Regions from separate parts of the Erwinia sp. AnSW2-5 genome, predicted to be linked through region 4. Evidence: predicted binding sites of a transcription regulator. Region 4 holds the regulator's gene; each other region holds the start of a gene.

Region 1 (4,471 bases), on a different contig from region 4:
CATGCCTGCCAGTGATTCAGTCGCCCAGATTGGGTCACCTGAGAACAGTTCATCGTACTCAGGAGTACGCAGGAAGCGCACCATACGCAGTTTCATCACCAGGTGGTCAATCAGTTCCTGTGCTTCCAGTTCGTTGATCACGCCTGCTTTCAGGTCGCGTTCAAAGTAGATATCCAGGAAGGTAGATACGCGTCCAAAGGACATCGCAGCACCATTTTGAGATTTCACCGCAGCCAGGTAACCGAAGTAGGTCCACTGTACCGCTTCTTTTGCGTTAGTTGCCGGGCCAGAGATATCACAGCCATATTTCGCTGCCATCTCTTTAATCTGCTGAAGTGCGTGATGCTGGTCGGCAATTTCTTCGCGCAGGCGAATAGTTGCTTCCAGATTAACGCCATTTTCCATATCGCTCTGCAGTGAAGTGAACTGAGCGAATTTGTCTTTCATCAGTGCGTCAATACCGTACAGCGCTACGCGGCGGTAGTCACCAATGATACGACCACGACCGTATGCGTCAGGCAGACCAGTCAGCACACCTGATTTACGACAACGCATAATATCGGGAGTGTACACATCGAATACACCCTGGTTATGGGTTTTACGGTATTCGGAGAAGATTTTTTTCACTGTCGGATCAAGTTCGCGGCCATACACTTTGCACGAACCTTCAACCATTTTAATGCCGCCGAAAGGGATCAGCGCACGTTTCAGTGGGGCTTCTGTCTGCAGGCCAACGATTTGTTCCAGGCTTTTATTGATATAGCCCGCATCGTGAGAGGTGATGGTTGATGGCAGGTCGGTATCAAAGTCAACCGGCGCATGCGTGCGGTTTTCTTGTTTGATGCCTTCCATCACTTTGTCCCACAGAGCCGTCGTTGCCTCAGTGGCACCGGCCAGGAACGCTTCGTCGCCTTCATACGGTGTGTAGTTTTTCTGGATGAAGTCACGGACGTTAACGCTGGTCTGCCATTCGCCCTGTGCAAAGCTTTCCCAGGCTGCCGCCATTTTTTGATTAAGCTCGGTCATTTGATACCTACCTTATAACGTGAAGTTCGATGTACGTTCCCGCCGGGTGACATCACACCGACGGTTGCAATATTGTGTTAGTGGGCCAATCAGTGATGGTCGCCATCACGCAGATAAATTACCCAGTACGTTAAACCAACCAGCAAACCACCACCGATGATATTGCCCAGTGTCACCGGGATCAGGTTATCGGTAATAAAATGGCCAACGGTGAGGTGCGAAAACTGCTCTGCACTTGCTCCGGTAGCTTGCCAGAACTCGGGAGTCGCAAAGTCTTTAATGATGATCGCCATCGGGACGAGAAACATGTTGGCGATGCTGTGCTCAAATCCACTGGCAACAAACATCGCAACTGGCAGCACCATGGCAAACATTTTGTCCATCAGACTGCGCCCGGAGTAACTCATCCATACAGCCATGCACACCATCAGATTCGCCAAAATGCCAAGGCAGACAGCTTCCGTGAAAGTATGGTGCATTTTATGGTCAGCGGTTTGCAGGACATTCAGTCCCCAGGCACCGTTGGCCGCCATGTACTGCCCGGCAAACCAAATCAGAGCAACAAAGAAGATGGCACCGATAAAGTTGCCTACATAGACGATGATCCAGTTGCGGGCGAGCTGCGCCCAGGTAATACGGCCGCTGGCTTTAGCGACCACGGTAAGAACAGTGGAAGTAAACAGGTCAGCACCGCAAACCACAACCAACATCAAACCCAGTGAAAAGCAGATACCACCAACCAGCTTTGCCAGCCCCCAGGGGACAGCAGACGTACCCGTCGTGGCAGTGATATAGAAAGCAAAGGCGATGGAGATGAAAACTCCAGCGGTAATTGCCAGAAAAAATGTGGTGAAGGGGTGTTTCGTTGCTTTATAGACACCTGCATCTTCAGCAACTTTCGCCATTTCTGACGGTAATAATAAGTCAAAGGGGTTGCCAGTTTTCACACTAACGTTCTCCCAAAAGTAATCAGCGAAGAAAGTCTAACAAAGGAGTATAGGAAAGAATTTGATGTGGATCATATAGCCCCGGCAAATTAGCGCTTAAGGCCTTCTGTATTGGTGGTTTATGTGGTTAAGATATTGATTTTTATAAATTAAAACTTTTTTAATTTTTAAAAAAATATTTGAGTCTCGCACGTGTTCCGTGATGGGGCGGGTGAAGAAATGAGAGTATATATAGCAATCTTGTAACAATTAAAAAGGTAACAGCCTGCGCTGTTACCTTTTATTAACCTGCCGGTGGAGATCGGCAGAAATGAAATAATACTGTCTGTTTATGACACCTTTAATGTGGTGCCATTTTTATAGTCAGTTATTTCCAGTAAAGACGTTTAGCCACCTGAAGTTTTTCATAAGCGGCCAGCAGCGATTGATGTGCCGGGAACGCTTTCAGATCGCTATCAACACTCTGCAAGCCATAAAACGGTGCTTCACCGCTGATAGCTGCAGAAGCGGTGTCTACCGCTTCCTGACCGTACATACGGACAAATGCCGTATGGTACTGCAGGGGATCGCGGCCCTCTTCCTGGCTCAATAACAGCAGTGTTTGCAGGCAGCGATAGTAGTTGGCGCGTTCGGCGCTGAAGATCGACTGATTGAACTCCATGGTCCATTCTGTCCAAATCAATGCCTGTTCCAGATCGCCTGCGGCCAATGCCAGCATCGCTTTCAGTTCACCAATGCGCAGTGTGTACCAGCCGTTATCTTTACCAGTTGCAAGGCCCAGCAGTTCGCGTACACGGGTGAAGTCATCATGGCCGTCTTCATCCAACTGCTCCAGCAGGGACAGATAGTCTGCTTTCTCCCAGCTGCTTTCGGGCAGGCTGAGCAGCGTCTCACGCAGGTAAGCGCCCATGCTGTTGTTAGCCAGCAGCAGGTCTTCTGCCGGATAGATATCCGACATGCCCGGCACGATGATACGGCAAGCGTAAACATCCAGATGCTCATAGTCAGCGATGTAAACTTCCTGATCTTCTGACTTGAAGATGTCCATCAGCGTCGAGAACTCTTCTTCTGTGCTGCCTTTGAAGCTCCAGTCCACGAATGGATAATCGGCATCATCCTTGAACATATCCCACGAGATCAGACCGCTGGAATCGATAAAGTGTGTTTCCAGATTGGCGTGCTCTGCCACTTCTTCATCGTCGAAGGTCGGCGGGGTGAACACATCTAAATCTTTCAGGCCACGGCCCTGCAGCAGTTCGGTGACGGTACGCTCCAGCGCCACGCCAAAGTCAGGGTGGGCACCAAAGGAGGCGAAACACGTGCCATTTGCAGGGTTAAACAGCACGACACAGATGACAGGATATTTGCCGCCCAGTGAGGCGTCGTAGGAGAAAATTGGGAAACCTTCTGCTTCCAGCGAGGCAATGGCTTCAACGACGCCCGGATAACGATTTAACACATCCTGTGGAATTGTCGGCAGGCTGATTGATTCCGCGATAATGCGATTTTTAATATAGCGCTCGAACACTTCTGAAAGCCCCTGAACGCGGGCTTCGTTGGCTGTATTACCCGCAGACATACCGTTTGATACGTACAGGTTGCCGATGATGTTCATCGGGATGTAAACCGTTTGCTGATCCGACTGGCGAGTAAACGGCAGGCCACAGATGCCGCGTGCGGCATTGCCAGACTGCAAATCAATCAGTTCGCTGGCGCTGACTTCATTTTCCGGGTCGTAGAATTTACGCAGACGCGGATCCAGGATGCCTTCTGGCAACTGGTCATCTTCCGGCAGTGGGAACCACTTCTCGTTAGGGTAGTGAACGAAGTCGCCATTGGCGATCTTCTCGCCTAACCAGAAATCAGCGAAGAAATAGTTGGTGGACAGGCGTTCAAAGTATTCGCCCAGTGCAGAGGCCAGAGCCGCTTTTTTGCTCGCGCCTTTACCATTGGTAAAACACAGTGGGCAGTCGCGATCGCGGATATGAACTGACCAGACATTCGGGACAGGGTTCAGCCAGGATGCTTCTTCGATGTTGAAGCCAAGATCCTGCAGTTTTTGCTGAAAGCGTGCGATGGAAACTTCCAGCGCGGCGTCTTTGCCTGGGATATAAGTTTGAGTCATTTTGCCCACTCGTCATTGATTGTACGGAAAGCGCGCAATGATACGGGGTTTCCGGCGGAACCGCTATCCGGCATCAGTAATTTCATGACAGGAAGAATGCCATTTTACGATGAAAAGATAACGGGTCTGTTTTTCAAACAGGAAAACACCTCACAAAATATCGTCTGCTGTTGCATTTCCCCTACAAGCTGTTGCGGCACAGGGCGGTGAACTGGTCGGTTGACCGGATAAATCATTGCAGCAACGGGGTGGCAATGATAAAACCGATGGAGGAATCAAAACCGATTGATCTGAAGGTGGTGAGGGGAAATGAGTCAGGTTTTCAATTTTAGCTCAGGCCCGGCTATGTTGCCGGTAGAAGTGCTTCGTCGTG
Region 2 (4,471 bases), on a different contig from region 4:
AACCATTGGCCATTGCCCAGGCGTTAACGTCTTTGGTCAGATAAACTTTATAGTTTGCCGGGGTGCCGTTGATATTGTCGCCCAGTGCCGCTGAGATTTTACTCAGGCGTTTAGCGTAGGTGCTGGTGGCAGGGGCAATTTGAGCCTGGCTGTCCATTTGCTGGCAGGATTGCTCACTCAATTCTTTAACCTGCGCATCACTCAACGTGGCAGCCTGAAAAGCCTGCGCACCGGATTGCATCAGCGTATTGGTGTCAAAATTCTGACAGCCAGTGAGAGTGGTCGCCAGTGCGAGTGCTGCAAAAGCAATACGTTTCTTCATTCCAGTTCATCCATTTAGGTAACAAGGTAGGAAAATCATTAAGTTGAAAAAAAATGTCGGAAAAAAAAAGCCGACAGAAGAGGTGTTATAGCGCGTGTAAAGGCGATTGCCTAGTCGCCGTGATCTCAACCCGTAACTTCTGTGATTTTTTTTACATCCTGCGGCATGTACATGTTACCCGTATTTCATGTACATTGATGGTCGACTTTCCTTCGGCTTTGCCTGATAACTCATTCATTACAATAGGTTAAGGACGGCGAAGCGTTAAATCCGACCTGGAGTAGAAAATGTCTTCTCGTAAAGAGCTTGCCAACGCCATTCGCGCATTAAGTATGGATGCGGTGCAAAAAGCCAAATCCGGCCACCCGGGTGCCCCAATGGGTATGGCCGATATCGCCGAAGTCCTGTGGCGTGACTTCCTGAATCACAACCCTACAAATCCTCTGTGGGCCGACCGCGACCGCTTTGTGCTGTCTAATGGTCACGGCTCTATGCTGATCTACAGCCTGTTGCATCTCAGCGGTTATGACCTGCCAATCGGTGAACTGGCTAACTTCCGTCAGCTGCACTCCAAAACCCCAGGTCACCCTGAATACGGCTATACCGCAGGCGTGGAAACCACCACCGGTCCACTGGGCCAGGGTATCGCGAACGCCGTAGGTATGGCGATTGCTGAACGTACGCTGTCAGCGCAGTTCAACCGTCCAGGCCATGATGTTGTTGACCATAACACCTACGTGTTCCTGGGTGATGGCTGCATGATGGAAGGTATCTCCCACGAAGTGTGTTCACTGGCGGGAACGCTGAAGTTGGGCAAACTGGTGGCGTTCTATGATGACAACGGGATCTCCATTGACGGCCACATTGAAGGCTGGTTCACCGATGATACGGCGAAACGCTTCGAGTCTTACGGCTGGCACGTAGTGCGCGGCGTAGACGGTCACGATGCTGATGCCATCAAAAAAGCCGTTGAAGAAGCGAAAGCGGTTAGCGACAAGCCTTCATTGCTGATGTGCAAAACTGTTATCGGCTTCGGTTCACCGAACAAAGCCGGTACGCATGATTCCCACGGCGCGCCGCTGGGTGATGATGAGATCGCACTGACCCGTAAGCAACTGGGTTGGAACTATGCGCCGTTTGAAATTCCTTCAGACATCTATGCTCAGTGGGATGCGAAAGAAGCAGGCAAGGCGAAAGAAGCGGCATGGAATGAGAAGTTTGCTGCCTATGCGAAAGCCTTCCCTGAACTGGCGGAAGAGTTCACACGCCGCGTGAAGAACGAACTGCCAGCGAACTGGGCAACCGAGTCGCAGAAGTTTGTTGAAGAGCTGCAGGCTAACCCGTCTAAAATCGCCAGCCGTAAAGCGTCACAGAATGCCATTGAAGCCTTTGGTAAACTGCTGCCGGAATACCTGGGCGGTTCCGCTGATCTGGCACCAAGCAACCTGACAATGTGGTCTGGTTCTAAGCCAATCAACGAAGATGCAGCGGGTAACTACATCCATTACGGTGTGCGCGAATTCGGTATGACCGCGATTGCCAACGGCATCACCCTGCACGGCGGTTTCCTGCCGTACACCGCGACCTTCCTGATGTTTGTTGAATATGCCCGTAATGCGGCGCGTATGGCGGCACTGATGAAGATCCGCCAGGTGATGGTCTACACCCATGACTCTATCGGTCTGGGCGAAGACGGCCCGACTCACCAGCCGGTTGAGCAGATCGCCAGCCTGCGAGTCACGCCGAACATGAGCCTGTGGCGTCCATGTGACCAGGTAGAATCAGCCATTGCATGGAAATATGCGATTGAGCGTAACGATGGCCCGACGGCCCTGATCCTGTCACGTCAGAATCTGGCACAGCAGGACCGTACTGCTGAGCAGCTGGCAAACGTGGCACGTGGTGCTTATGTGCTGAAGGACTGCGCAGGTACGCCTGAAGTGATCCTGATTGCAACCGGCTCAGAAGTTGAGCTGGCAGTCGGCGCGTATGACAAACTGACCGCTGAAGGTCGCAAGGTGCGTGTGGTTTCCATGCCATCTACCGATGCTTTCGACAAGCAGGATGCGGCCTACCGTGAAGCCGTGCTGCCGAAAGCAGTCAGCGCACGTGTGGCGATTGAAGCGGGTATCGCAGATTACTGGTTCAAATACGTTGGTCTGAACGGCGCTATCGTCGGTATGACCAGCTTTGGTGAGTCAGCGCCAGCGGAGAAGCTGTTTGAACTGTTTGGCTTCACCGTGGATAACGTTGTTGCTAAAGCAAAAGGCCTGCTGTAATCGGCCATGACCTGCCCGGCACCGGGCAGGTCAGTGATAAACAGGCACCGCATCGCGGTGCCTTTTTTATGCGGTGAGATGCTGGTGCATCTGTCGACGAAATTTCTTCCGATAAATTTGTCTCTGGTCGCTAACTTTTGTCTGATTTTGTGACGTAGATCGAAAGTTGAAAGGCGCAATTGATCCCGATCATTCCTATTATTCCTTACTTCTATTATTCTAGCTGAAGCGTTTCAGTGCTATGTCACACAAGGATCACCATTCAGACTGAGCCTTGTTATGATGCAAGAATATCCTGTACAAATCGCGGTGGCTGGCTCAGGCTAATCCTCCGATTTCATAGTGAATTCTGAAGCAGGAGTGATATGACGGTTCGCATTGCCATTAACGGATTTGGTCGTATAGGACGCAACGTGTTGCGTGCACTGTATGAAACCGGTCGCCGTGCCGAGATTACGGTGGTTGCCATCAATGAGCTGGCAGAGGCAGCCGGAATGGCGCATCTGTTAAAGTATGACACCAGCCACGGGCGCTTCGCCTGGGATGTGCGTCAGGAGCGCGAGCTGCTCTCTGTTGGCGATGACACGATCCGTTTGCTGCACCATACTGAGATTGCGGCACTGCCGTGGCGCGAGCTGAATGTGGATATCGTGCTGGACTGTACCGGCGTTTATGGCAGTCGTGCGGATGGTGAAGCCCATTTGCAGGCAGGGGCCAAAAAGGTTCTGTTCTCACATCCCGGCGGCAACGATCTTGATGCCACAGTGGTCTTTGGCGTGAATGAAAAAGATCTGCTGCCGGAGCATTTACTGGTGTCGAATGCTTCATGCACCACGAACTGCATCATCCCTATTATCAAGCTGTTGGATGATGCGTGGGGGATTGAGTCGGGTACGGTGACAACCATCCACTCTGCCATGCATGACCAGCAGGTGATTGACGCATATCACCCGGATTTACGTCGTACACGTGCGGCCAGTCAGTCGATTATTCCTGTCGACACTCGCCTGGCCGCAGGGATTACGCGCTTCTTCCCAAAATTTAATGATCGTTTTGAAGCGATTGCTGTACGTGTTCCGACCATCAACGTAACGGCCATTGACCTTAGCGTGAGTGTGCGGGATCCCGTCAGCGCCTGCGAGGTTAACGCCCTGTTGCAAAGTGCGTCAGAAGGGGCATTTAGTGGTATAGTGGACTACACGGAATTGCCGTTAGTCTCCATTGATTTTAACCATGATCCGCACAGTGCTATTGTCGACGGCACCCAAACGCGGGTCAGTGGTCAGCACCTTATCAAGACATTAGTCTGGTGCGATAACGAATGGGGCTTTGCTAATCGTATGATCGATACGACGTTAGCGATGGCCGCCAGCGGTTTCAGGTAAGGCGCGTACAGCGTCTGTAAAACTTTGAGAATCAACGAGAGGGTTCACCATGTCTGTAATTAAGATGACCGATCTGGATCTGGCTGGTAAACGTGTTCTGATCCGTGCGGATCTGAACGTGCCAGTTAAAGAAGGGAAAGTGACGTCGGATGCACGTATTCGCGCTTCCCTGCCGACCATTGAGGCGGCACTGAAGCAGGGCGCAAAAGTGATGGTTACCTCTCACCTGGGTCGCCCGACCGAAGGTGAATACAACGAAGAGTTTTCTCTGCTGCCGGTAGTGAACTACCTGAAAGACAAGTTGGGTGCAGATAATGTTTCACTGGCCAAAGATTACCTGGACGGCGTTGAGCTGACCGCAGGTAAACTGGTTGTGCTGGAAAACGTGCGCTTTAACAAAGGCGAGAAAAAAGACGACGAAACCCTCTCTAAAAAATATGCAGCCCTGTGCGACATCTTCGTGATGGATGCTTTCGGTACGGCTC
Region 3 (4,471 bases), on a different contig from region 4:
GTTTGTCTGCGAACTCTATGTGCTGGCTTTTCTCAGCATAATCATGGTGTTCGCGTGGCGCGGAGCGCAGTACAGCAGAGTACTGGGGTTTAACTGTCTCTCGTTGTTGCTCAGCATTATAGCCGTCGGACTCAGCAGCCTGCGTAGCTCAGGCTTTATGTTTCTGCCGATTGTGGTGGGTAACCTGCTGGTGTTGTGCGCGTACGGTCTGCAACTGAATGCATTCCGTGCGCTGCGCGGAGCGCGGGGCCGCTGGTTGTGGCTGCCGGGGATGGGGGTATGGGCTGTACTCTGTCTGTTCCCCTCTTTCTATACCTCGCTGCCCATGCGGATTCTGGTCAGCAGCCTGCTGTGCATTATCTATACCTCAGCCATGCTGTATGAACTGCACCGTTCGCGCCCCCTGCTTCCGGTGACCTGGTGGCCCGCCCAGTTACTGCTGGGCATCCACCTTGGCTTTAGTATTCTGCGGGCATTACTGGACGGCGGGATCCCTAACCCGGTACATGGCGCCATCGGCGGTTCAAGTTTCTCGGTGTATGTCATTCTGGAGTCGATCCTGGTGGTGATTGGCCTGAGCTTTACGATGATGGCGATGGTGAATGAACGTACGCAGATTATTTACCGTCAGGCGTCGCTGCTTGATCCGTTAACCGGGGTTTGGAATCGCCGTGCACTGTTTGAGAAAACCACTCAACTGACCGCCAGCTGGAGTTGCAGCAAGCAACCCTTGTCAGTGATGCTGTTTGACCTCGACCACTTTAAATCGATTAACGATCGCTATGGTCATTCGCAAGGTGATCGCGTGCTGATCGACTTCTGCCATCAGGTCACGCGCGAGTTACCGGCTGACGGCTATTTTGCACGTGTGGGCGGTGAGGAGTTCGCTGCTGTTTTGATGTGCGCAGAAGGGGAATGCATCCAGGTTGCCGAACGGATCCGCAACGTGGTGGAGCGATCCTGCCCCGAGAACGTGAGTTATAGCGTGAGCATTGGCGTGGCAAGCTGCCAGCCCGATCGCGATGCTATCGACAGTTTAATGGCAGCGGCAGATGATGCGTTATATCAGGCGAAGGCCGCAGGGAGGAATCAGGTTAAAACCTATGGTGCGACCAATAATGAGGATGTGAGGACTCTGTTTGCCAGTAAAATGGCTTAGCTACACACCCGGCCAGGCCGGGTGTGTAGCCGATTTAGCGTTATCGATTGTGTTGCTGACTGGCACCGTGACGGCAGCGTTTATCGCCGCAGTGACGCACCCAGTAGTAGCGATCGGCAATTTTTTCGCGCCCGCTGATCCTCGCGCCAACCAGCCAGAGCAGCGCACCGATAAAGATACTGGCCAGTGCACCATGCACCATAAACTGCGGCAAGCTGAACTGCGGGATTTGATTCACCACTGAGTAACCTACCCCGCCAATCATCACCACCAGGCCCAGTATCATCAGAGCGTTACCCAGTAAATGTGAATGTTTACGTTTCATTGCGCACCTCCAGTCAGTGTAAAAAGGCAAACTCCATTGCCAGATGCGATCAGTCTAGGCAATCTTTAACTGCGCTGATGAGTCTGCGATCACATTTATAGCTTATATTCTGACAAAACTTTACGACTAACAGACTGTTTTTATATAGAAAACGTATTATCACCCTGGTCAATCATTGTGATTTTCATCACAATGCGTGCAGATCTTTGAGTTATCGCAACCGCTTCAGTAAACTAGCCGTTTTCATCCCGCACGTTTCAGGAAAATCTACTTGTGAGCAGCATCAAACTGATTGTTGGCCTTGCCAACCCCGGCGCTGAATACGCCGCCACGCGCCACAATGCCGGTGCCTGGTATGTTGACTTGCTGGCTGAACGCCATAATCAGTCGTTAAAAGAAGAGAGCAAATTTTACGGTTATACCGCGCGTCTCAATATTGGCGGCGAAGACGTGCGCCTGTTGGTCCCCACCACCTTTATGAACCTCAGTGGCAAAGCCGTAGCGGCGATGGCCACGTTTTATCGCATCGCGCCTGAAGAAATACTGGTGGCGCATGATGAGCTAGACCTGCTTCCTGGCGTGGCAAAGTTTAAACAGGGTGGCGGTCACGGAGGGCACAATGGGCTGAAAGATATCATCAGCAAGCTGGGTAACAACCTGGACTTCCATCGTCTGCGCATTGGCATTGGTCATCCGGGTGACCGTAACAAAGTGGTGGGGTTTGTATTGGGTAAACCTCAGGCTGCGGAACAGGCTCTGATTGATAACGCTATCGATGAAGCAGCGCGTTGTACCGAAGTATGGTTAAAGGAAGACAAACTGAAGGCCATGAACCGCCTGCACAGCTACAAAGCCGTCTGACGTTTTGCCCGTTATTGAGCTATCGCTGGGGTGTCTGCCACAGCGAAGCTACTGATTTTCACAACGCTGGCCGTCATTGTATTCCAGATTTTCCAGCGTCAACTCCGGGCTGAAATAGCCCTGCACACCCCAGATTTTGCTGTGACGTAATGTATCAAGCTGCCCGTCTCCGGCTACGCCTTCAACAATCACCCGGTTGGTGTACTGGCGAATATGATTAATCAGTACGGTAAAAAATGGTTTATCGACGTTTTCGAGATAAAACTGCCGATCGAGTTTCACCGCTTCGAACATATTCGACTGTAATGCGTTGAGATTGGCATCACCCGCGCCCAGGTCATCCAGCCAGATAATATTCAGCTGCTCAATCAACGTGCGCAATAACGGGTTGTTCATGCCGTCATGCAGATTGGGAAAATCTTCCGACAGTTTGAGCCGCACAAAAGGCAGCTGGCTGAGGATCTGCTGAATAAACGATGATTCTGTGACGGCACGCGCCAGTTGAAAATCAATGGCGACACTGCACAGCAGGCCATGCTGACGAAAGTAGTCCGCATATTCTTCAATGATCAGTAACTGATTTAACAACCGATCCTGTGGCAACAGAGGCGGAAGTACAGCGCCTGGTGGTCCAGTGACAGCCAAAGGCTGAGGCCGGTAACTGAGATCAATAGCGATCAACTCACCGGTAAGCGTATGAACAGGAGTACAAAAAAAATCGTTTTTCATGCCGTCGGGCCAGTTAACGGGCATCCTGCCAGTGAAAAAAAAAGCAGTACAGATAAACTATAGAAGTAAATTCTGTATTCGCCGTCGTCGAATGACGATTTTTAGATTATCGGCAGGACCAGCGTTAGCTTTATGGTTCAGACGTCGTTGCTAGCAACTTTATAATCAGGATCATCAAGTTCATGGCTGCAAAATGGCCCAGCCTGTTGCAGCAGACTGATGCAATCCTCACTAAGATGACGCAGACGCAAACTTTTTCCCGCTTCCAGATAGCGTGCCGTTAATTTGTCAATTGCCTCAACGCCGCTGGAGTCCATCACTCGGGTGCGCGCAAAATCTATCACCACGTTATCCGGGTCCTGCTCCGGGTGGAAAAGCTCCTGGAAACTGGCCGTCGAGCCAAAGAACAGCGGCCCTTCAAGTTGGTAGGTTTTCTGCCCTTCTTTCTCAGATTGCGCAAGAATACTGATGCGCGCGTGCTGCCAGGCGAAGACCAGTGCCGAGATAATCACCCCGCAGATCACCGCCATCGCCAGATCGGTAAAAATGGTCACCAGCGTCACCGCCACCATGATCACCGCATCAGCTTTTGGCATACGCTTCAGACGACGCAGTGAACTCCACTCAAAGGTGTTGATACAGACGACAAACATGATCCCAGCCAGTGCCGCGACCGGCAGTAAGGCAATATATTGTGACAGGCTGACGACAAACAGAATCAGCAGCACCGCCCCGACCAGATTGGAAATGCGCCCGCGGCCGCCCGAGGTAAAGTTGATAATCGACTGACCGATCATCGCGCAACCGGCAAAACTGCCAAAGAAGCCGCAGATCGTGTTACCAATGCCCTGCGCCACGCACTCCTGATTCCCCGCGCCTTTCTTACTGCCCATTTCATCCAGCACGGCCAGTGTTAACAGCGACTCAATCAGCCCGACCAGCGCAATGACTACGGCATAAGGCAGGACGATTTTCAGGGTTTCCCAGCTCAGAGGCGCGGTGGGCAGATGAAAGGATGGCAGTGCGCCGGAGATATCCGCCAGGTCGCCCACGCGTTTGGTGTCCAGACCCAGGCCAATGGCCAAGGCACTGATGGCAATCAGCGCGGCCAGCGAACCGGGGATGGCTTTGGTCAGTTTTGGGAACCACCAGACAATCAGCATCGCCAGCGCGACCAGCGCATACATCACCGGTCCCTGCCCTTTGATCATCGGGAACTGGGCCAGCATGATGACAATTGCCAGACCGTTCACAAAGCCGTAGATCGCCGGTTGTGGCACCAGACGGATAAACTTGCCCAACCGCAAAACGCCAATCGACAGCTGAATCAGCCCGGCGAGAATGGTCGCCAGCAGAACATATTCATAACCGTGCTGCGTAATCAGGCTGATCAGCAC
Region 4 (4,471 bases):
TGATGAAATCCGTTTTCTCCACACGCAACATAGCGTCGTGAAAGTGGCACTGAATGACATTTTGTCACTGACAGTGCTGCCTGAGGTACTGGAACAATTCCATCAGCAGCTGCCGTTGACCCGCCTGTATGTCCAGGATCGCAGCCTGCCCTCTCAGCTGTTAGCGGGTGAACTCGATTTTGCGGTTTCTCCGCAACCTGAGGTGTTACCGGACGGGCTGGCGATACAACCGTTATTTAAGACCTCACTGAATGTTGTGGCGAACCGACATCACCCGCAGGTACAGACGAACGATCTGCAACAATTGAGAGGGAGTAAGTGGCTTTTCGCCGGAGAAGAGAGCGAGGTGGCCGTCAGGCTGGACGCGCATCTGGCGACTTTCTTTCAACAGCTGGAGCAGCCGCCTGTCTATACGCATTCACTCTCGCACGGGTTACAGCTGGTGCAGCAGGCAAACTATCTTATGTTGCTGCCACACCCGCTGTTGATCCGGTTTAATTCCACACTGCGGGCACTCGCCATCCCGGCGCTCCCTTCACTGCACTATGCCGCTGTGTGGCCAAAGCAATCTCCACTCACCGCCAGCGCGCAGCGCTTGCTGATGCTAATCCGTCAGGCATGCAAGCAGCTCACCTGAATCAGGCGAGGTCGATAACCTCAAAGCTGTGGCTAATTTTCACTGCGTTCCCCAGCATGATCGCCACCGAGCAATATTTCTCAGCAGAGAGATCGACCGCACGTGACACCGCTTTATCGCCCAGCGCTTTGCCACTGACAATAAAGTGCAGGTTAATATGGGTGAAAATTCGCGGTGCCTCTTCACGACGTTCCGAGGTCAGTTTGACTTCACAATCAGCAACATCGTGGCGGCCTTTCTGCAGAATAGACACCACATCAATAGCACTGCATCCCCCAGCCGCCATCAGCACCATTTCCATCGGGCTGGGCGCTTTATCCCCGGCATTACCATCCATCAAAACCTGATGGCCGGATGAGGATTCGCCCAAAAACGTCATCCCTTCAACCCACTTAACGCGTGCTTGCATCACAAAATCCTCTCATTGATTCAGTTACCGCAGAGTACGCTGCACTAACAAAAACGGCAACGCTGCCGTTTTAGAACTATGCTGAAGCGAGACAACAGAAGACAGTCTTGTAAAGCTGTGCTACAAACGAAGCTGCAATATTTTACTGGCATAACAATGCACGGTAAAAACGGGACGACAGCACGAGCCATGCTCTTAACAGAGGCCCGTATAATTTTCCTATGGGAACGCTTGAATATTTCAACGCCTTGCAGGGATACATACCCTGATACCCACAAATATTTCGTGTTTCAGTTCAGCGGCAACGCCTCTGAAGGACGCAGAATTCAGGGTATATTTAGGCACGATTACAACAGAGGATAACAGCGAATGGTTCTCGGCAAACCGCAAACAGACCCTACACTCGAATGGTTCCTGTCACATTGCCATATTCACAAATATCCATCCAAAAGCACTCTGATTCATCAGGGTGAGAAGGCGGAAACCCTCTATTACATCGTTAAAGGATCGGTAGCGGTGTTAATCAAGGATGAAGAAGGCAAAGAGATGATCCTCTCCTACCTCAATCAGGGCGACTTCATTGGCGAACTGGGCCTGTTTGAAGAAGGTCAGGAGCGTAGTGCGTGGGTACGTGCGAAAACAGCCTGTGAAGTGGCTGAAATTTCCTACAAAAAATTCCGTCAGTTGATTCAGGTGAATCCTGACATTCTGATGCGCCTGTCTTCACAGATGGCGCGTCGCCTGCAAGTGACATCAGAGAAAGTGGGCAATTTAGCTTTCCTTGATGTGACCGGACGCATTGCCCAGACGTTGCTGAATCTGGCAAAACAACCGGATGCCATGACGCACCCGGATGGAATGCAGATCAAAATCACCCGTCAGGAGATCGGCCAGATCGTCGGCTGCTCCCGCGAAACGGTGGGTCGTATTCTGAAAATGCTGGAAGATCAGAACCTGATCTCCGCACATGGTAAAACCATTGTTGTTTACGGCACTCGTTAACCGGCTCTGAACCCACGGCGCGACCCTCAGTCGCGCCGTTTTTTATTTGGTGTGGCTCATGTGGCGGAGAATTATCTATCACCCGGAAGTTAACTACGCACTCAGGCAAACGCTGGTGCTCTGTTTACCCGTGGCGATCGGCTGGATGCTGGGCAACCTGCAAAATGGCCTGCTGTTCTCATTAGTCCCCGCCTGTTGTAATAATGCCGGCCTTGATACCCCGCACAAACGCTTCTTTAAACGCCTGATCGTCGGCGGTTGCCTGTTTGCCTTCAGTAGCTTTTTGATTCAGTACGCCGGGGCCGAAGCGGTGCCACTGCCCGTGATCCTGCTGGTCATGGCACTCTTGCTTGGCGTGACTGGTGAGATCAGCCCGCTGCACGCGCGCCTGCTTCCGGCATCGTTGATTGCCGCTATCTTCACACTCAGCCTGGCCGGGCGCATGCCCATGTGGCAGCCACCGCTGCTGTTTATTCTCGGCACCGTCTGGTATGGCGCATTTAACTGGTTCTGGTTCTGGCTGTGGAAAGAGCAGCCGATGCGCGAAACCCTCAGCCTGCTCTATCATGAACTGGCTGATTATTGCGAAGCGAAATACAGCCTGTTAACCCAGCTGACCGATCCCCAAACCGCCCTGCCGCCGCTGCTGGTCCGCCAGCAGAAAGCCGTCGACCTGATTAACACCTGTTACCAGCAGATGCATATGCTGGCCGCCAGTCGCGACAGCCATTATCAGCGTCTGACGCGTGCATTTCAGGTCGCACTGGATTTGCAGGAGCATATTGCCGTTAGCCTGCACCAGCCGGAGGAAGTGCAAAAGCTGGTGGAGCAGAGCCACGCCGAGGCGGTGATCCGCTGGAATGCGCAGACGATTGCCACCCGCCTGCGGGTACTGGCTGACGATATCCTCTACCACCGCTTCCCTGAACGTTTCACGATGGAAAAACAGCTTCAGGCACTGGAGAAAATCTCCCGTCAGCACCCCGATAATCCGGTCGGTAACTTCTGTTACTACCACTTCAGCCGCATCGCCCGCGTGCTACGCACCCAGCATCCGCTGTACCGTCGCGACCTGATGGCTGACCGCCAGCGCCGCCTGCCGCTGTTCCCTGCGTTGAAAAGCTATCTGTCGCTGAAGTCCTCTGCCCTGCGTACCGCCGCACGCTTCGCCGTGATGCTGACCTTTGCCAGTTCGCTGGCCCTGTTCTTCAATCTGCCGAAACCTTACTGGATCCTGATGACGGTGATGTTTGTCAGCCTCAACGGCTACAGCGCTACCCGCGTCCGTATCCAGCACAGGGCGCTGGGAACGCTGGCCGGGCTGGCGATTGCCGCTGCCACACTCGGTTTACATGCCCCGGAATCCTGGGTGCTGCTGGTGATGTTGCTGATCACCCTGGTGAGCTACCTGTTTATCCGTAAGTTTTATGGCTGGGCCACCGTGGGATTCACCGTCACGGCGGTGTATACGCTGCAACTGCTGTCGCTAAACGGTGCGCAGTTCCTGCTGCCTCGCTTAATGGACACGCTAATGGGCTGTCTGATTGCCTTTGGCGGCATGATTTGGCTGTGGCCACAGTGGCAGAGTGGGTTGATGCGCCAGAATGCGCACGATGCGCTGGAGACCTATCAGGAGGCATTACAGAAGCTGCTGGGCAGCGAACAGGATGCGGAGAAACTGGCCTATCAGCGGATGCGGGTGAATCAGGCGCACAATGCGCTGTTTAACTCACTGCATCAGGCGATGCAGGAACCGGGCTTTAATTCACGCTACCTGGCCGATATGCAGCTGTGGGTCACCCACAGCCAGTTTATTGTTGAGCATATCAACGCCATGACGATTCTGGCGCGGGAACATACCATGCTGACGCCAACGCTGGCAGAGCGCTATCTGCAATCCTGCGAAATTGCCCTGCAACGCTGTCAGCAGCGTCTGGAGTATGACGGGCCGGACTCGGGCAGCAATGTACTGGATGCCCCCGAGGATTTCCATCAGGGACCCGTGACCATCATGGAACGACACGTGAAGCGTATTCTGGGTCACCTCAGCGTGATGCACACCATTTCGTCCCTGACCTGGAGCCAGCGCCCACATCATGGCCGCTGGCTATCCCGACGACTACGTAAATCGAAAACGTAGAAACGGGCCTTATTTCAGAACATTTTCGACCGCTGTCGCAAACCGTGCCATACCTTCGGCGATATCAGTTGGCTCAATCACCAGTGAAGGCGCAAAACGCATCACGTCCGTTCCGGCGACCAGCACCATCACACCGGCCTCTGCCGCCGCGTTAAGAATATCGCGCGCTTTACCGGCGTGCTGAGGTTTCAGCTCCGCGCCCATCAGCAGGCCTTTGCCACGAATATCGCTGAACAGATCGAAACGAGCATCCAGCGCCTGCAGCGCATCAACGAACAGCTGA

The links. Region 4 encodes CRP, which controls carbon source genes, mostly activating them, when cyclic AMP is high. Its sites were predicted from a motif close to ATGTGANNNNNNTCACAT; they were not measured.
Region 1: focA (formate transporter FocA) is a predicted target of CRP. The motif match lies at 2,033-2,050, and genes of this name have one in related genera.
Region 2: epd (erythrose-4-phosphate dehydrogenase) is a predicted target of CRP. The motif match lies at 2,749-2,766, and genes of this name have one in related genera.
Region 3: pth (aminoacyl-tRNA hydrolase) is a predicted target of CRP. The motif match lies at 1,660-1,677, and genes of this name have one in related genera.

The regions. Positions count from the first base shown of each region.
Region 1 is NZ_JBJGXA010000002.1:307,034-311,504, forward strand. Features, by position in the region: gene pflB (formate C-acetyltransferase) at 1-1,026, opposite strand, end outside; gene focA (formate transporter FocA) at 1,116-1,973, opposite strand; gene ycaO (30S ribosomal protein S12 methylthiotransferase accessory factor YcaO) at 2,341-4,098, opposite strand; gene serC (3-phosphoserine/phosphohydroxythreonine transaminase) at 4,408-4,471, shown strand, end outside.
Region 2 is NZ_JBJGXA010000031.1:47,162-51,632, forward strand. Features, by position in the region: gene ACFL9S_RS18395 (M48 family metallopeptidase) at 1-322, opposite strand, end outside; gene tkt (transketolase) at 610-2,601, shown strand; gene epd (erythrose-4-phosphate dehydrogenase) at 2,967-3,986, shown strand; gene pgk (phosphoglycerate kinase) at 4,036-4,471, shown strand, end outside.
Region 3 is NZ_JBJGXA010000009.1:61,929-66,399, forward strand. Features, by position in the region: gene ACFL9S_RS07475 (diguanylate cyclase) at 1-1,159, shown strand, start outside; gene ychH (stress-induced protein YchH) at 1,200-1,484, opposite strand; gene pth (aminoacyl-tRNA hydrolase) at 1,758-2,345, shown strand; gene ACFL9S_RS07490 (EAL domain-containing protein) at 2,394-2,933, opposite strand; gene ACFL9S_RS07495 (SulP family inorganic anion transporter) at 3,212-4,471, opposite strand, start outside.
Region 4 is NZ_JBJGXA010000001.1:334,276-338,746, reverse strand. Features, by position in the region: gene ACFL9S_RS01460 (LysR substrate-binding domain-containing protein) at 1-637, shown strand, start outside; gene ACFL9S_RS01455 (OsmC family protein) at 639-1,046, opposite strand; gene crp (cAMP-activated global transcriptional regulator CRP) at 1,416-2,048, shown strand; gene ACFL9S_RS01445 (YccS/YhfK family putative transporter) at 2,107-4,188, shown strand; gene ACFL9S_RS01440 (aspartate aminotransferase family protein) at 4,198-4,471, opposite strand, start outside.